Regions from separate parts of the Rhizobium sp. R693 genome, predicted to be linked through region 1. Evidence: riboswitches for the same ligand, from Rfam matches in the RefSeq annotation. Region 1 holds a riboswitch; the other holds the start of a gene.
What was found. Region 1 has a riboswitch for FMN ahead of ATY79_RS07135 (DMT family transporter). Riboswitches for the same ligand answer to the same signal wherever they lie in the genome.

Region 2: it holds a riboswitch for FMN, as region 1 does, so the genes downstream of both, ribB (3,4-dihydroxy-2-butanone-4-phosphate synthase) here and ATY79_RS07135 (DMT family transporter) in region 1, are expected to answer to the same signal.

What each region holds. Positions count from the first base shown of each region.
Region 1 is NZ_LOKY01000005.1:151,541-159,123, reverse strand. Features, by position in the region: gene ATY79_RS07155 (class I SAM-dependent methyltransferase) at 1-493, shown strand, start outside; gene ATY79_RS07150 (cupin domain-containing protein) at 500-901, opposite strand; gene ATY79_RS07145 (aldo/keto reductase) at 1,214-2,200, shown strand; gene ATY79_RS07140 (esterase-like activity of phytase family protein) at 2,263-4,461, opposite strand; gene ATY79_RS07135 (DMT family transporter) at 4,542-5,441, opposite strand; FMN riboswitch at 5,523-5,671, opposite strand; gene hupB (DNA-binding protein HupB) at 5,794-6,069, opposite strand; gene lon (endopeptidase La) at 6,277-7,583, opposite strand, start outside.
Region 2 is NZ_LOKY01000048.1:48,369-55,951, forward strand. Features, by position in the region: gene ATY79_RS27905 (SDR family oxidoreductase) at 18-806, shown strand; partial or broken gene tpiA (triose-phosphate isomerase) at 784-1,527, shown strand; gene ATY79_RS27915 (glucose 1-dehydrogenase) at 1,602-2,384, shown strand; FMN riboswitch at 2,478-2,619, shown strand; gene ribB (3,4-dihydroxy-2-butanone-4-phosphate synthase) at 2,731-3,357, shown strand; partial or broken gene ATY79_RS27925 (M20 family metallopeptidase) at 3,659-5,075, shown strand; gene ATY79_RS27930 (FadR/GntR family transcriptional regulator) at 5,600-6,322, shown strand; gene ATY79_RS27935 (PLP-dependent transferase) at 6,319-7,485, shown strand; gene ATY79_RS27940 (sugar ABC transporter substrate-binding protein) at 7,525-7,583, shown strand, end outside.

The sequences.
Region 1 (7,583 bases):
TCGTATCCCAAACGGCGGCATCGGTGTCGAAGCAGGAGCTGCCTTTGGGGAATACACGGCGGAGATCCTTGAAAAGAACCGACCGGCGCAGCTCTACCTGATCGATCCCTGGACCATGGACCGCTATAGTTCGGGGCTCGATCAAATTCACAATCAGTTCAAGGACCAGATCGAGAGTGGGCAGTTGCACCTGATGCAGGGCACATCGCTCGAAAAGCTCGCCGAATTCGAAGATGACTTTCTCGACTGGGCTTACATCGATACCGATCATTCCTTCGAGCTCACCTGGCAGGAACTGCTGCTTTGCGAGAAGAAGGTCAAGCGGACGGGACGAATCGCCGGGCACGATTTCTGCACCGGTAACACGGTCAAGCCGATCGTCTACGGCGTCGTCGAAGCGGTCACCAAGTTCTGCAAGGACTACGGCTGGCAATTCGAATTCCTGACGGTCGAATCGCATGCGCACTTTTCCTACTGCCTGAAGCGCCTGTGAACCGCGTCAGGCCTTTCCTGCATATTGCTCGTCGCTGACGTGTTCCATCCAGTCAGCGGCGCTGCCGTCCAGCGCTTCGTGGATCGCAATGTGGGTCATTGCGGTATCGGGGGCGGCGCCATGCCAGTGTTTTTCACCGGGCGCGAACCAAACCGTGTCGCCGGCGCGAATCTCACGAAGGGGACCGCCTTTGCTCTGTGTCAGACCTTTTCCGGCCGTCACAACGAGAGTCTGCCCCAACGGATGCGTATGCCAGGCGGTTCGGGCGCCTGGCTCGAACGTGACGCTGACCACCCTCACCCGTGCCGGGGTTGGCGCATCCATCAATGGGTCCTGGCGGACCGACCCTGTGAAATATTCTGCCGGGGCCTTCATAGAGGGCCGCGATCCGCAAGGTTTGATCTCCATCGACGTTTCCTTTTCGTGCCTGACGATCGGTCTAAGAGGCGACCGTAAGCCAAGCGACTTCATTGTCCAAGCGGCGCGTAGCTCGATCGCAGGCCCATCTGGTTCTGGCCACCGACTCTTGTCACCAATCGGAGACCGAAACGTATCCATCGACAACCGCGAGAGGCGGCAGATCGCGCCCAATCACGCCTTTCAAGCCACCCTGGAAGAAATGGCGACGCTCCGGCGATGCCGCCCTATCTCCGCTACAGGCGCTTGCTCCTCGCCTGAGCGACTGCTAGGGCGAGGCATTTCATCACGCGGAGGATTTCCATGAAACAGCATTCTTTCGGCCACCTGCCCCACACCGTCACGAATATCGGCTTCGGCGCATGGCAGATCGGCGGCGCCTGGGGCGATGTCAGCGAAGCCAACGGGCGCGACGCGCTGAACGCGGCGCTCGACGCCGGCATGACCTTCATCGATACCGCCGATGTCTATGGCGACGGCCGGTCGGAAAAGATCATTGCCGACGTTCTAGAGAGCCGCGGCGGCGAACGGCCGATGGTTGCGACGAAGGCAGGTCGCCGGCTCAACCCGCATGTCGTCGATGGCTACACCAAGGCCAACCTTGAGGGCTTCATCGATCGCAGTCTGAAAAACCTGCGAGTCGACAGCCTCGATCTCGTGCAACTGCACTGCCCTCCGACCGAGGTGCTTTATCGCCCGGAGGTCTTCGACGGTCTGAACGAGTTGCAGAAGGCCGGTAAGATCAGGGGTTACGGCGTGAGCGTGGAGAAGGTCGAGGAAGCGCTGAAGGCGATCGAGTATCCTGGTGTTGTCAGCATCCAGATCATCTACAACATCTTCCGTCAGAGACCCGACCACCTGTTTTTCCAGGAGGCACGCCGGAAAAATATCGCCGTCATCGCCCGCGTGCCGCTCGCCAGCGGCTTGTTGTCCGGCAAGATCACCCGCGAGACCAAATTCGCAAACGATGACCACCGCAATTTCAATCGCCACGGCGAGGCCTTCGATGTTGGCGAGACGTTCGCAGGCGTTCCCTTCGAGGTCGGCCTGCAGGCTGTGGACGAAGTGCGCAAGCTCGTGCCATCGGGTGCGACGATGGCGGCCTTCGCGCTCCGCTGGATCCTGATGAGCGATGCCGTCACTGTTGTCATTCCCGGCGCACGCAACGCCGAGCAAGCGCGTGCAAACGCGGCAGCTGCAAGTCTCGCGCCGCTCTCACACGACGTAATGGACGCCACACGCGACATCTACGAACGATTGGTCGCTCCTTATGTCCACCAGCGCTGGTAGTAGGCAATAACAAAAAAGGCCGGGCATAGACCCGGCCATTCTGTTTCATGGCTCAGCGAACCTCAGTTCGTGCCGACGAGATTGACCTGGAAGAACAGAGTTTCGCCCGAGGAATCATCCACGCCATCATTGTCCGTGACGGCATAGGCCTTACCGGAACCGTCGAAGGCGAAACCTTCGAGCTTGTCGAGGACATAGCCGTTGGTGGCGGTCTTCAGCTCTGGAAGGAAGTCGTGGGCTTCAACCTTCTTGACGACCGGCAGTTCGCTGCCGAGCTTCGCGGGCTTCAGCTCCGATACCGCAACCTTGTAGAGCTTCTTCAGCCTCGCTGCGTCGCCGACGAGGTTGTCGCGTTCGATGATGTAGACGCTATCGCCATGAGTGGAAATTTCGGAAAGACCGACCCAGCCCGCTTCGGACTTGTCGAGCGGATAGCGGACGGCGCCCCACTCCTTGTTCTTCGGATTGTAGGAGACGAGTTTGACAATGCCCTTTTCATCATCCTTCCACTCACGCTGGACCGCCATCCAAAGCGTCGCATCGTCGCCTGAGCCGACGATCGTCACGCCTTCGAAGCCATAGCGGATTTCGTTCACCAAGAGCTCCTTCGGAAGCGCAATCTCTTCCTTGATCTCGCCCTTCGGGTTGACGTGATAGAGAGCGTGCGGCACGAGCTTCTCGCTGTTGCCTTCCGACGCCAGCCAGAACCAGCCCTTCTCATCGACAGCCACACCCTCGATGTCGAGCTTCTGTGCCTGCTGCCCCTCGCGTTTCACTGTCAGCGTCTCTGTGATGACGGCCGGTTTCTTGGTTGCGTCAATGGTGTAGATCGTCGGCTGCATGCCGAGAACGCTGTCGCTGACGGCAAACAGCCGGCCCGGCTTTTCCGGAACCGCGGCAAGACCGGAGAGTGCCGCAAAGCCGACCGGATTGCCGTCCTTTTCGGCCGCAACGATCTGCGGATAGGCCATCTCGCCTTCACCAAGTTCATAGATCATTACGTGGGACCGCGGGCCGCCATCCTTGCCAAGATCGACTTCGTTGGCAGTGGCGAGCAGATTGCGTGACGGTACCGCCACGCCTCCCTCAGGCGAGACACCGGACGGCAGGATCTGGACGAGTTGCGGTTCTGCACCGGTATCCTTGTAGACACCGACGACCGAAGCGCGCTCCGAAAGCAGGAAAATATATTTCTGGCCGCCGAAGGTCGCGACCTCCAGGCCTTCCGGCTCGACACCCTTGGCGGAAGAGCGCTTGTCCGGGTAGTGACCGATATTGGCGACGGCGCGCTCGAAGGAGGCACCGGATTCATAGAGGACATTGCCGGTCTTTTCGAAAATCGTGAAACCGCGTGAACCGCCTTGATAATCGCCTTCGTTGGCAACGACCAAGCGATTATCGTCCAGCCACTTAACGGCGTCGGGCTCACGCAAGACGCCCTTGAGTTCACCGGTGAACTTCAGCGCGCCGTCGCGCTTCGTGTCGATGCCGGTCAGATCGACGCTGCCGGCCGAGAAGTGTGCCTTCACCGCTGCGGTCGCTGCGTCGATTATGACGATCTCGTTGTTTTCCTGCAGGGTCAGGGCGATCTCGTTCTGATCATTGAACGAGACGAATTCGGGCTCCGGATCTTCGGGTCCAATGCCTGCGAGGCCGGTCAGCGTGACGTGTTTGATCGAGCCGCAATCGACCGTTCCGTTCTTGACCTGGAACAGCGCGAGATCACCTGCCGGCATCTGCGGGATCTTGCCATCGTTGACGTCTTCGTCGCGCTCGTTCTCGATCGCGATCGCGCCGAGGGTCATGTCCTTGTTGAGCGCGATGGAATCCGGCTGGCCACCGAGATCACAGGTGTTCTCGATCTTCTTGGTGGCAATGTCGACGATCGCGAGGCGCCCGGACGGCTTCGCCTTGCTCTCCGACGTGTTGACGGCAACCAGCGCCTTGCCTGCGGCCGAGGTCACGGAAGTTGGCTCGCCATCCATCATCAGCGCCCCACCGGCCTTCGGCGCCTTGGCGTCTGAGATATCGACAAAACCGATCGCACCGAGCGGACTGTCGCTATAGATCAGCGTCATGCCGTCGTCGGTGGCCGCGATGATTTCCGCCGAAGTGGTCGAAAGCTTGTCTTTCCCCTCGGGCAGGTTGGATGCCACCGGAAAGGTTGCGATGCGGTTGAAAACGGCCTCAGCGGCGGCCGGAAACGCGACCGTCGTCAGAAGTGCTGCAACAATCGCTGTCTTACGAGAAAAAGCTATCATGAAATCCCCCATGAGTTCATACAGAGGGCGTTTTGCGGGACGGGCATGACAGCGGAATGACAATGGCGAATCGGATGAGGCTAGGCGGCTCCGCGTTCCTTCTTCATTTCATTCCTCATGATGAATAGCGACGCTCCAAGGATCAGTATCGCTCCCAACCAGAGATAACCTGTTGGGGCATAGCCAAAGACCAACCAGCCGGCGACAACATTGAGCGGCAGCTTGAGATCGTCGAAGGGCTGGATGTAGGCGGCATCGGCCGTCGAATAGGCGAGTGTCAAGAAATACTGCGCCATCACGGTCAGGAGGCCCGCCGCAACAAAAAGCACGAGCGTCATACCGGATGGGATGCTGAAGCCCGCCGCCACCGCCAGTCCACCGTTGATGGGTGTCAGGAGGGCGAGCAACCAGACGGTGATGGTCTCCGGTCGCTCGGCGCCAGTAAGGCTCTTGGTGATTAACGATGAGGCGCCCCAGAGAAGGGCCGAGAGGATCGGCAACAGCGCGGCCCAACTGAAGCTATCCGACCAGGGCTGCAGAATGATCACCGCTCCCAGGAAGCCGGTGGCGCTCGCCGCCCATCGCGCGGCGCCGATATATTCCCCAAGGAAGATGCGGGCACCCATGATGATGAAGAACGGAGACGTCATAACCAGAGCGATTGCCTGCCAGATCGGCACGGACGCCAGCCCAGCGACCCAGGTCGTCACGCCAAATGCGGCCAAGGCGACACGCACGATGTGACGCCAGGCATAGCGCGTCCTCATGGCTCCAAGGCCGACGCGCCGAAGAAAGGGCAGCGAGAAGAGCAGAGCAAAAGCATATTGCCAGAAGGCTGCCGAAGCGGAGGGAAAAGCGAGCGTCATCGTCAGCCATTGCGTGACGACATTGAGAATCGAGAAGGCGATGCCCGCAGCGATCATCCACGCAGCACCGACCATAGCGCGCGGGGCAGAAAATGTAGGGGAAGTCTGATTCATGTCTTTCTTTCCGAAACCAACACAAATCAGGACGCATGAGCGCGAACCGCAGCCAGGACGGATTCCGCCCTCGCCCGCACCGCTCATTCTCTTTCATCCGGACTGTAACCGTCGGCTCCGGAATTGCACCGGATCTGCTGACCCTTTCGGCACCGGCCAAAAGGCGCTCGCGGGCTTGAGCCGAGACTCTTACCGCCGGTGGGGACTTTCACCCCGCCCTGAGAACAACCATTTCGTAAGACATACCTCGCGTGCCGACAAGTCCGCGAAATGCAAAAAGGGTTCGGCCATGGCCGAACCCTTCGAAACTTGCACCGCCGGCCTCGTTGCCCGGCCGCCAAGCAAATTCATATCAGCCGTTGACGGCGTCCTTCAGGCCCTTGCCGGGCGTGAACTTCGGCACGTTGCGAGCCGGAATATCGACTTCTGCGCCGGTGGACGGGTTGCGGCCCTTCGTGGCAGCGCGATGGGAAACGGTGAAGCTACCGAAACCAGCGAGGCGAACGTCGCCCTTGCCCTTCAGTTCAGCCTGGACGACTTCAAAAACAGCATCAACTGCGGAAGCAGCGTCGGTCTTCGAGAGTCCTGCCTTTTCGGCAACTGCGGACACGAGTTCATTCTTGTTCATGTTTCCACCCCTTTCTAAATGGTTCGAAACGACTCAAATCTATAAGCCAGGCGCAGAATAGAGTTCATCAGGCCCGCCGCACCCCAAAGACCCTGCAAATCAAGGAAATGCAAGAGTCTGCGTGCCAATTTCACAAAAAAAGGCTGGCGAAAACGCCAGCCTTTTCAGGGTTTTTAAGCAATTGGGCGCGAATGTGGCAAACAAGGCTCAGTGAGCTATGGTTGCACCCGTTTCGTCGAGCCCTTCGACCGTTGCAATGACCGGCGTTTCCACCGTGCCATCCCACTCGATCGCTTCCGGTCTACGGATCAGCGCATGCTTGATCACCTCGCCCATGCGGGACACCGGGATGATCTCCATGTTGTTCTTCACGTTATCCGGAATCTCCGCCAGATCCTTGGCGTTTTCTTCCGGAATCAGCACCTTCTTGATGCCGCCGCGAAGCGCTGCGAGCAGCTTTTCCTTCAGACCACCGATCGGCAGAACGCGACCGCGAAGGGTGATTTCACCCGTCATCGCCACGTTCTTGTCGACCGGAATACCGGTCATGATCGAGACGATCGCGGTTGCCATCGCGACACCGGCCGACGGACCATCCTTCGGTGTAGCACCTTCCGGCACGTGCACGTGGATGTCGCTCTTGTCGAAGCGCGGCGGCTCGATACCGAAATCGACAGCGCGCGAGCGGACATAAGACGCCGCCGCCGAGATCGATTCCTTCATGACTTCCTTCAGGTTGCCGGTCACGGTCATCCGACCCTTGCCCGGCATCATGACGCCTTCGATCGTCAGCAGTTCGCCGCCGACTTCCGTCCAGGCCAGACCGGTGACGACACCGACCTGATCCTCGCGTTCGGCTTCGCCGTGGCGGAAGCGCGGAACGCCCAGATAGTCGTCGATGTTTTCGGCGGTCACATGAACCGACTTCGTCTTGCCCTTGATGATCTCGGTGACCGCCTTGCGGGCGAGTTTCATCAGTTCGCGTTCGAAGTTACGAACACCGGCTTCCCGGGTGTACTGCTGGCTGATCGCCATCAGGGCATCGTCGCTGACCGAGAATTCACTCGGCTGCAGCGCATGTTCCTTGATGGCCTTCGGCAGCAGGTGCCGCTTGGCGATCTCGCGCTTTTCGTCTTCGGTGTAGCCGGCAATACGGATGACTTCCATGCGATCCATCAAAGGCGCAGGGATGTTCAGCGTGTTCGCCGTCGTGATGAACATCACGTCCGACAGGTCGTATTCGACTTCCAGGTAGTGATCCATGAAGGTCGAGTTCTGAGCCGGATCCAGCACCTCGAGCAGTGCCGACGACGGATCGCCGCGGAAATCCTGGCCCATCTTGTCGATTTCATCGAGCAGGAAGAGCGGGTTGGACTTCTTCGCCTTCTTCATCGACTGGATGACCTTGCCGGGCATCGAGCCTATGTAGGTGCGGCGGTGACCGCGGATTTCAGCTTCGTCGCGAACGCCACCGAGAGCCATACGGACATACTCACGGCCGGTCGCCTTGGCGA
Region 2 (7,583 bases), on a different contig from region 1:
TGAAAAGGAAGAGAGCGATGTCCGACATCACTTTGAACGCCCCGAAGCTTTTCGATCTCAGCGGCCAGGTTGCTATCGTCACTGGAGCTGGAAGCGGGATTGGCCAGCGCATCGCCATCGGCCTCGCCCAATGCGGCGCCGACGTCGCCTTGCTCGACCGCCGTACGGACGACGGCCTCGCCAACACCGCCAAGCATATCGAGGCCGCCGCCCGACGTTCGATACAGATCGCAGCCGACGTCACAAGCAAATCCTCCCTGGCCGACGCGGTGGCACGCACCGAGGCCGAGCTCGGCCCGCTCACCCTTGCTGTCAACGCCGCCGGCATCGCCAACGCGAACCCGGCGGAGGAGATGGAGGAGGACCAGTACCAGATGTTGATGGACATTAACCTGAAGGGGGTCTTCCTTTCCTGCCAAGCCGAGGCCCGAGCCATGTTGAAGAACGGACGCGGCGCCATCGTCAACATTGCCTCCATGTCCGGCGTGATCGTCAATCGCGGGCTCAGCCAGGCGCACTATAACGCCTCCAAGGCCGGCGTGATCCACATGTCCAAGTCAATGGCGATGGAGTGGGTCGATCGCGGCGTCCGCGTAAACACCATTTCGCCAGGCTACACGGCCACGCCGATGAATACGCGCCCGGAGATGGTCCACCAGACCAAGCTCTTCGAAGAACAGACGCCGATGCAGCGCATGGCCGACGTTAACGAGATGGTCGGACCGGCCGTCTTCCTGCTGTCGAACGCCGGAAGCTTCGTGACGGGCGTTGATTTGCTCGTCGATGGCGGCTTCTGCTGCTGGTGATGCCATGCGCAAGCTGATCGCAGGCAATTGGAAAATGAACGGTCTCGCCTCCTCCCTGGCAGAGATCGAGGCGCTGAAGGGGCTAACGGGCACGGCGACGTGCGATATCGTCGTCTGCCCGCCCTTCACGCTGATCGAAAAGGCGGCTTACACCGCCAAGGATTCGATCGTCACGATCGGCGCACAGGACCGCCACTCGCTGGCTTCTGGCGCTTACACCGGGGATGTGTCGGCCGACCTGCTCGCCGAAGCCGGCGCGCGTGTCGCCATCCTCGCACATTCCCGCCATGAGGCCGATGCGGCTATTACTGCCAAGGCCGCCGCGGCCCACAGGACGGAACTGACGAGCATCGTCAGCGTCGGTGAGACACGCAAGCAGCGCGTCGAGGGCAAGGCGCTCGAGGTCGTCCGTGTCCAGCTAGAGGGATCGGTGCCGCAAGGCGCGACTCGAACACGATCATCGCCTACGAGCCGGTCCGGGCAATCGGTACCGGACTTGTTCCGACGGTCGAGCAGGTCGAGGAAGTGCATGCAGCCATCCGGCAGGTGCTCGAAGTGCGGCTGGGCGACGATGGCAGGCGTCAGGATCCTCTGCGGCGGGTCGGTCAAGGCGTCGAACGCAGCGGCGATCTTCGAAGCCCGCGACGTCGACGGAGCCCTTGTGGGAGGCGCATCTTTAAAGGCGTCAGAGTTTGCCGGGATCATCTCAGCAGCCGTTTGAAATCCGCGTGGATGCAGCAGGTGGCGGGCTTGCTCCAGCGCCCGCATTCGCCAGCATCGTGAAAGGAAAAGGAAATGCAACGCTTTGAAAACAAAACCGTCGTTATCACCGGCGCAAGCCGGGGCATCGGTGCGGCAATCGCAAAACGGTTTGCGCGCGAAGGAGCCAATCTGGTGGTCTCTGCCAACGAGGACAGCGTGCACGCAGTGGCGCAACAGATTAAGGCCGACGGGGGAAAGGCGATTTCGTTCGTTGGCGACGTCACCGACAAGGCAAGCGTCAAGGCGCTCTATGATGCCGCCGAAGAGGCCTTCGGCGCTGTCGCTATTTCCATCCAGAATGCTGGCGTCATCACCATCGCCCGCATCGAGGACATGACCGAAGGCGAATGGGACAAGGTCCTGGCGGTCAACACCAAGGGCGTCTTCCTGTGCGCGCAGGAAGCTATTTTGCGCATGCGCAAGCATGGACGAGGCGGCCGGATCATCAACACGGCCTCCGGTCAGGCGCGTGACGGTTTCATCTTCACGCCCCACTATGCCGCATCGAAGATGGGCGTGGTCGGCATCACGCAGAGCCTCGCCAAGGAAGTCGCGACCGAGAACATCACCGTCAATGCCTTCTGCCCCGGTATCATCGAGACAGACATGTGGGCCTACAATGACCAGGCGTGGGGGAAGCTTCTTGGAAACTACGGCCCCGGCGAGCTGATGAAGGAATGGGTCGAAGGCATTCCGATGAAGCGAGCCGGGTCGGGCGAAGATGTTGCAGGCCTGGTAACATTCCTGGCAAGCGATGACGCTGCCTACATCACCGGTCAGACGATCAATGTCGACGGTGGTCTGATCATGTCCTAGCCTTGCTGCATTTTCGAAACGGTGCGTTCGCTTGGAGAACAAGATTTGACGCCCGCCGCTCTTGCAGAACCGGGCATCGAATGTCTATGTTACGTTTGTTCTCAGGGCGGGGTGCAATTCCCCACCGGCGGTATCGAGGCAACTCGGAGCCCGCGAGCGCCTTCCGAAAGGAAGGGTCAGCAGATCCGGTGCGATGCCGGAGCCGACGGTATAGTCCGGATGGAAGAGAACAATGCTGTGGGCGCCACTCGTGCGGCGTTTCCTATGCTTGTTCGCCCAAGGGAAAATTGTGGCTTTAACTGGCCATGCTCGCCGCTCCGGCGGCTAACCCTTGAAAGGCAAGAAAGTGGCAATTTCAAAGATTGAGGAAGCTGTGGCCGCGATTACTCGCGGCGAGATCGTCGTGGTCGTCGATGACCGCGATCGGGAAAACGAAGGCGATCTGGTAATCGCATCCGACGCGATTACTCCCGAGGCGATCGCGTTCATGATGAACCACGCCAGAGGCTTGATCTGCGTCGCCATGGAAGGCGAGAGGCTCGACGAGCTCGACATTCCGCTGATGGTTGCGCACAACACCGAGACGCTCAAGACCGCGTTCACTGTCTCTGTGGACTACATCCCAGAGACGACTACCGGCATTTCGGCGGCTGACCGGGCGGCAACAGTTCGGGCGCTCGTCAGACAGGAGTCCGGCCCGAATGACTTCGCACGGCCCGGCCACATCTTTCCGCTGCGGGCACATCCGGGCGGCGTCCTGTCTCGGCCCGGCCATACCGAGGCCGCCGTCGATCTGGCGAAGCTTGCAGGGCTTTCCCCGTCCGGCGTGATCTGCGAGGTGGCAAATGACGACGGCACCATGGCGCGACTGCCGGAACTGGAGAAATTTGCAGAGAAACACGGGCTGCGTTTGATCACGATCGAGGACCTCATCGCCTACCGGACTTCCGCCCTGTCCGAGAAGGCCGCCTGAAATGGGATGCTTGCGGCATTCGCTGCAAGCGTCGCAGACGATACGTCGACGTGGTTGGCCACCGATTGGCGAGTGCGCCTTTGCCGCCGTAGTTCGGGTTGAAGAGCACGAAGTCGGAGGTCGAGAGGTCCACCGTCTGGACCTTGCCCCAGGCGTGGTTGATCGCGTAGGTCGCCGACGATCCGTTGGCTGCCCGAAAACTGTGCACAGACTTGGGTGCTGCACTGCTGCCCGCCCTGGCAAAACGTCTGCAAGCATGTTCTAATAAATAATACTCAGGGTTTAAGCGTTGGAGGGGACCGTGTCCGAACCCGACCGCGATGCCGCTATTGCCAAGGCTGAAGCCTATTTCGATTCCGGCGATCTCCGAGCCGACCTGGCGCTGCGGATCTGCATGCCGACGGAGAGCCAGAATCCCGAACGAACTCCCATTCTGACCGACTATATCGAGGCCGAAATCAGGCCTGCCTTCGAAGCGCTTGGATTTTCCTGCCGCAAACTGTCACAGGACGGCTGGCCTTTCCTGTACGCCGAGCGCCTCGAGGACGAGGCTCGGCCGACGGTCCTGGGTTATGGGCATGGCGATGTCGTGCGGGGCCTTGCCGATGGCTGGGAAGAGGGGCTATCGCCCTGGAACCTCGTAGAGCGCGATGGGAAGTGGTTTGGCCGCGGCACGGCCGACAACAAGGGGCAGCATTCAATCAACATCGGCGCGCTTCGGGCCGTGCTGGAATCAAGGGGCCGGTTGGGCTTCAACGCCAAGTATCTGATCGAGATGGGCGAGGAGAAGATTTCCCCGGGCCTGAGGAAGCTGGCTGAAAACCATAAGGAGCTATTCCGATCGGACGTCCTGATCGCATCCGACGGCCCGCGACTGTCTGCCGGCCGTCCGACCGTGTTTCTCGGGTCGCGCGGTCGCGATGAGCTTCGACCTTTGGATCGACGCGCGCAAAGGTGGACATCATTCGGGCAACTGGGGCGGGCTGCTTTCCGATCCGGCAATCCAACTCGCGCATGCGATCTCGAGCATCGTGTCGCAGAGCGGAGAAATCCTGATTCCGGAATGGCGGCCGGCGGAAATTCCTGACAACGTCAGGGAGGCTCTTTGTGACTGTGAGGTCGAGGACAGCAGCGACGCAAAGGTCGATCCTGAATGGGGTGAACCCGGCTTGTCGGCCGCCGAAAAGGTGTTTGCATGGCCGTCGTTTTCTGTGCTTGCATGCGAAGCGGGAAATCCAAAGACCCCGGTGAACGCCATTCCACCGCGCGCCTGGGCGCGGTGTCAGTTACGCTTCGTCGTCGGGATCGATACGGCTGACATCCTGCCAGCGCTAGGTCGGCATCTTAATAAAAACGGCTTTGCGATGGTTCAGGTCGCGAAATCGGCAGACGAGAGCTTCTACGCCACGCGCCTCGACCCCGATCATCCCTGGGTTCGGTGGGCGGTTGCTTCGATCGCCCGAACCACTGGAAAGAAGCCGGCGATATTGCCCAACCTTGGCGGCTCGCTGCCGAACGACATCCTCTCGGACATTCTCCGACTTCCCACCATCTGGATTCCGCATTCCTACCCGGGATGCTCGCAGCATGCGCCGAACGAGCACCTTCCGGTTTCCCTCGTGCGCGAGGGACTCGCGGTAATGGCCGGCATCTATTGGGATATGGGAGAGACAGGTGTGCCGCAGAAGGTCGGCAGCTTTTTGCTGCCACAGAACTAGAGTGCCCTGGTTGGCTGAAACCTGAGTAACGCTCTCAAAGATATTTGATAACAATGAAAAAGAAACGCCGCCACCCACGACTGCCGCGACGAGAGGTTTGTTCAGCCTTTGCAAGGCGGGTACATGGCGTACAAGAAAATCAAAAGGCACCTCCCGCTCTGGGAGGTGCCTGTTTCAAGCTATTGGTGGAGATCGCTGAGGTCACCCTAAGCCTCCCCTATCCCAGGCCGGCGGCAACACCAACGCTCGGTCCGTAGCTTCCAGCATAGCCGCCTACGAAAACCCCCGATAGCGCTTCCCCCGTTGCCACCCGCAGCGCCGCGACACCAGCGCCAATGGCAGCACCTACCGCTCCGGTGTGGAGTTCATGCTGATGCTACAAGATCCGTTCCGGTTGGTTTTTGTTGCCGTGTTCGCGAAGATCCTGTCGCTACCAAAGACAGCTTGACGCCGCGTGATCTTTGCGAAATGCTAAGATGTCAGACCAATTTAAGGGTCGACTGCCTATAATAATCTGGGGAACCATGAAGGCATCAGGCAACGATAGGCCGATTATCCGGCCGCTTCCGGCGATCGATCGGGCGCGTCAGGTAACAGACGCGCTCGCCGACTATGTCCAAAGCGCGCAGCTAAAAGCCGGCGATCGGCTGCCGGCGGAGCGCGAACTGATGTCGGCGCTGATGGTGGGCCGCTCGACGATCCGTGAAGCGATCCGTCACTTCCAGGCACTCGGCGTTATCGAAACCCGCAAGGGCAGCGGTACTTACCTCTTGAAACCGGTTTCGAAGGCGACAATCCATATGCCGCTTTCCCTCGACACCGGCCATCTGCGCGACGTGCTGCTGCAGACGCTGGAGGTGCGACGCGGGATCGAATGCGAGGCCTGCATGGTCGCCGCAAGAAAACGGACCGACAAGGATCTCGTTCTCATCGAGCAGAACCTCAACGAGATGGAGCGCGTCCATATCGAGAAAGGCACATCAGGCCCGGAAGACCTCGCCTTCCACCTTGCCATCTACGACGCGACCCATAACCCGCTCTTTCGCCAGCTTCTCGAGCAGATGCGCGAGACCTTCTGGCAGTTCTGGGAGCACCCGTTCGAGCGCGAGGATTTTGCCCGCCGCTCCTTTCCCTTTCACCGTACGCTCTTCAACGCGATCGCCGCCCGGGATGCCGAGGCCGCGCGGGAGGAGACCCTGAAAATCCTCGAGGTTGTCGAGGAAGACATCAAGGAAATGTCCAAATGAATAACGGCGCAGACGCGTTCGATCTTGCCTCGCTGATCACTGCACACGACGAGGGAAACTTCGCCGAAGCCGTTGTGCCGCCGATTTTCCAGACGTCGCTTTTCACCTTTTCCGACTACGACGACATGATCTCCTCCTATCGCGGAGAGAAGGTGCGCCCGATCTATACGCGCGGCCTCAACCCGACCGTTCGCATGTTCGAGGAGATGCTGGCAAAGCTCGAAGGAGCCGAAGATGCCCTCGGCTTTGCAAGCGGCATGGCTGCAATCTCCTCGGCGGTCCTGTCCTTCGTCGAGCCGGGCGACCGGATCGTTGCAGTCAAGCACGTCTATCCTGATGCCTTCCGCCTGTTCGGCACCATCCTGAAGCGCATGAAGGTCGAGGTGACCTATGTCGATGGTCGCGACGAGGAAGCCGTCGCAAAGGCACTGCCGGGCGCCAAGGTCTTCTACATGGAAAGCCCGACGAGCTGGGTTATGGAAGCCCACGACGTCGGCGCGCTCGCGGCACTCGCCAGGAAGCATGGCATTGTCACGATGATCGACAACAGCTGGGCAAGCCCCTACTTCCAGCAGCCGATCTCGCTCGGTGTCGATATTGTCATCCATTCGGCCTCGAAATATCTCGGCGGCCACAGCGACGTCGTTGCTGGCGTCGTCGCCGGCTCGAAGGAGATGATCGCGCGCATCAAGGCGGAGGCCTATCCCTATCTCGGCGGCAAGCTGTCACCGTTCGATGCATGGCTTTTGATCCGCGGCCTGCGTACCTTGCCGATCCGCATGCGGGCACATGAGGCAGCTGCGATGACGATCGCCAAGCGCCTGCAGGAGCTCGACGTGGTGGAGACAGTCTGCCATCCGGGCCTTGCCAACCGCCTGCCTGCGGGCCTCAACGGCACGTCGGGCCTGTTCTCCTTCATATTCCGCGAAGGTGTCGATATCCGCGCCTTCGCCGATCACCTCAAGCTCTTCAAACTGGGAGTGAGCTGGGGCGGGCATGAAAGCCTGATCGTACCAGGCGAGGTCGTGCTTCAGCAGAAGGCACAGCCGAATTCCGCGCATACCTTCGGGATCCATGCGCGGTCCGTACGCCTTCACGTCGGCCTCGAAGGAACCGAGGCCTTGTGGAAGGACATCGAGGCGGCACTGAAGGTCGCGTCGTAACGTTCGAAACCTGAAAAACCTGAAAAAAGGGGAGCAAGCATGAAAAGACTGATCACCGCCACTCTACTCGCCACGATGATGGCTGGTACGGCGCTCGC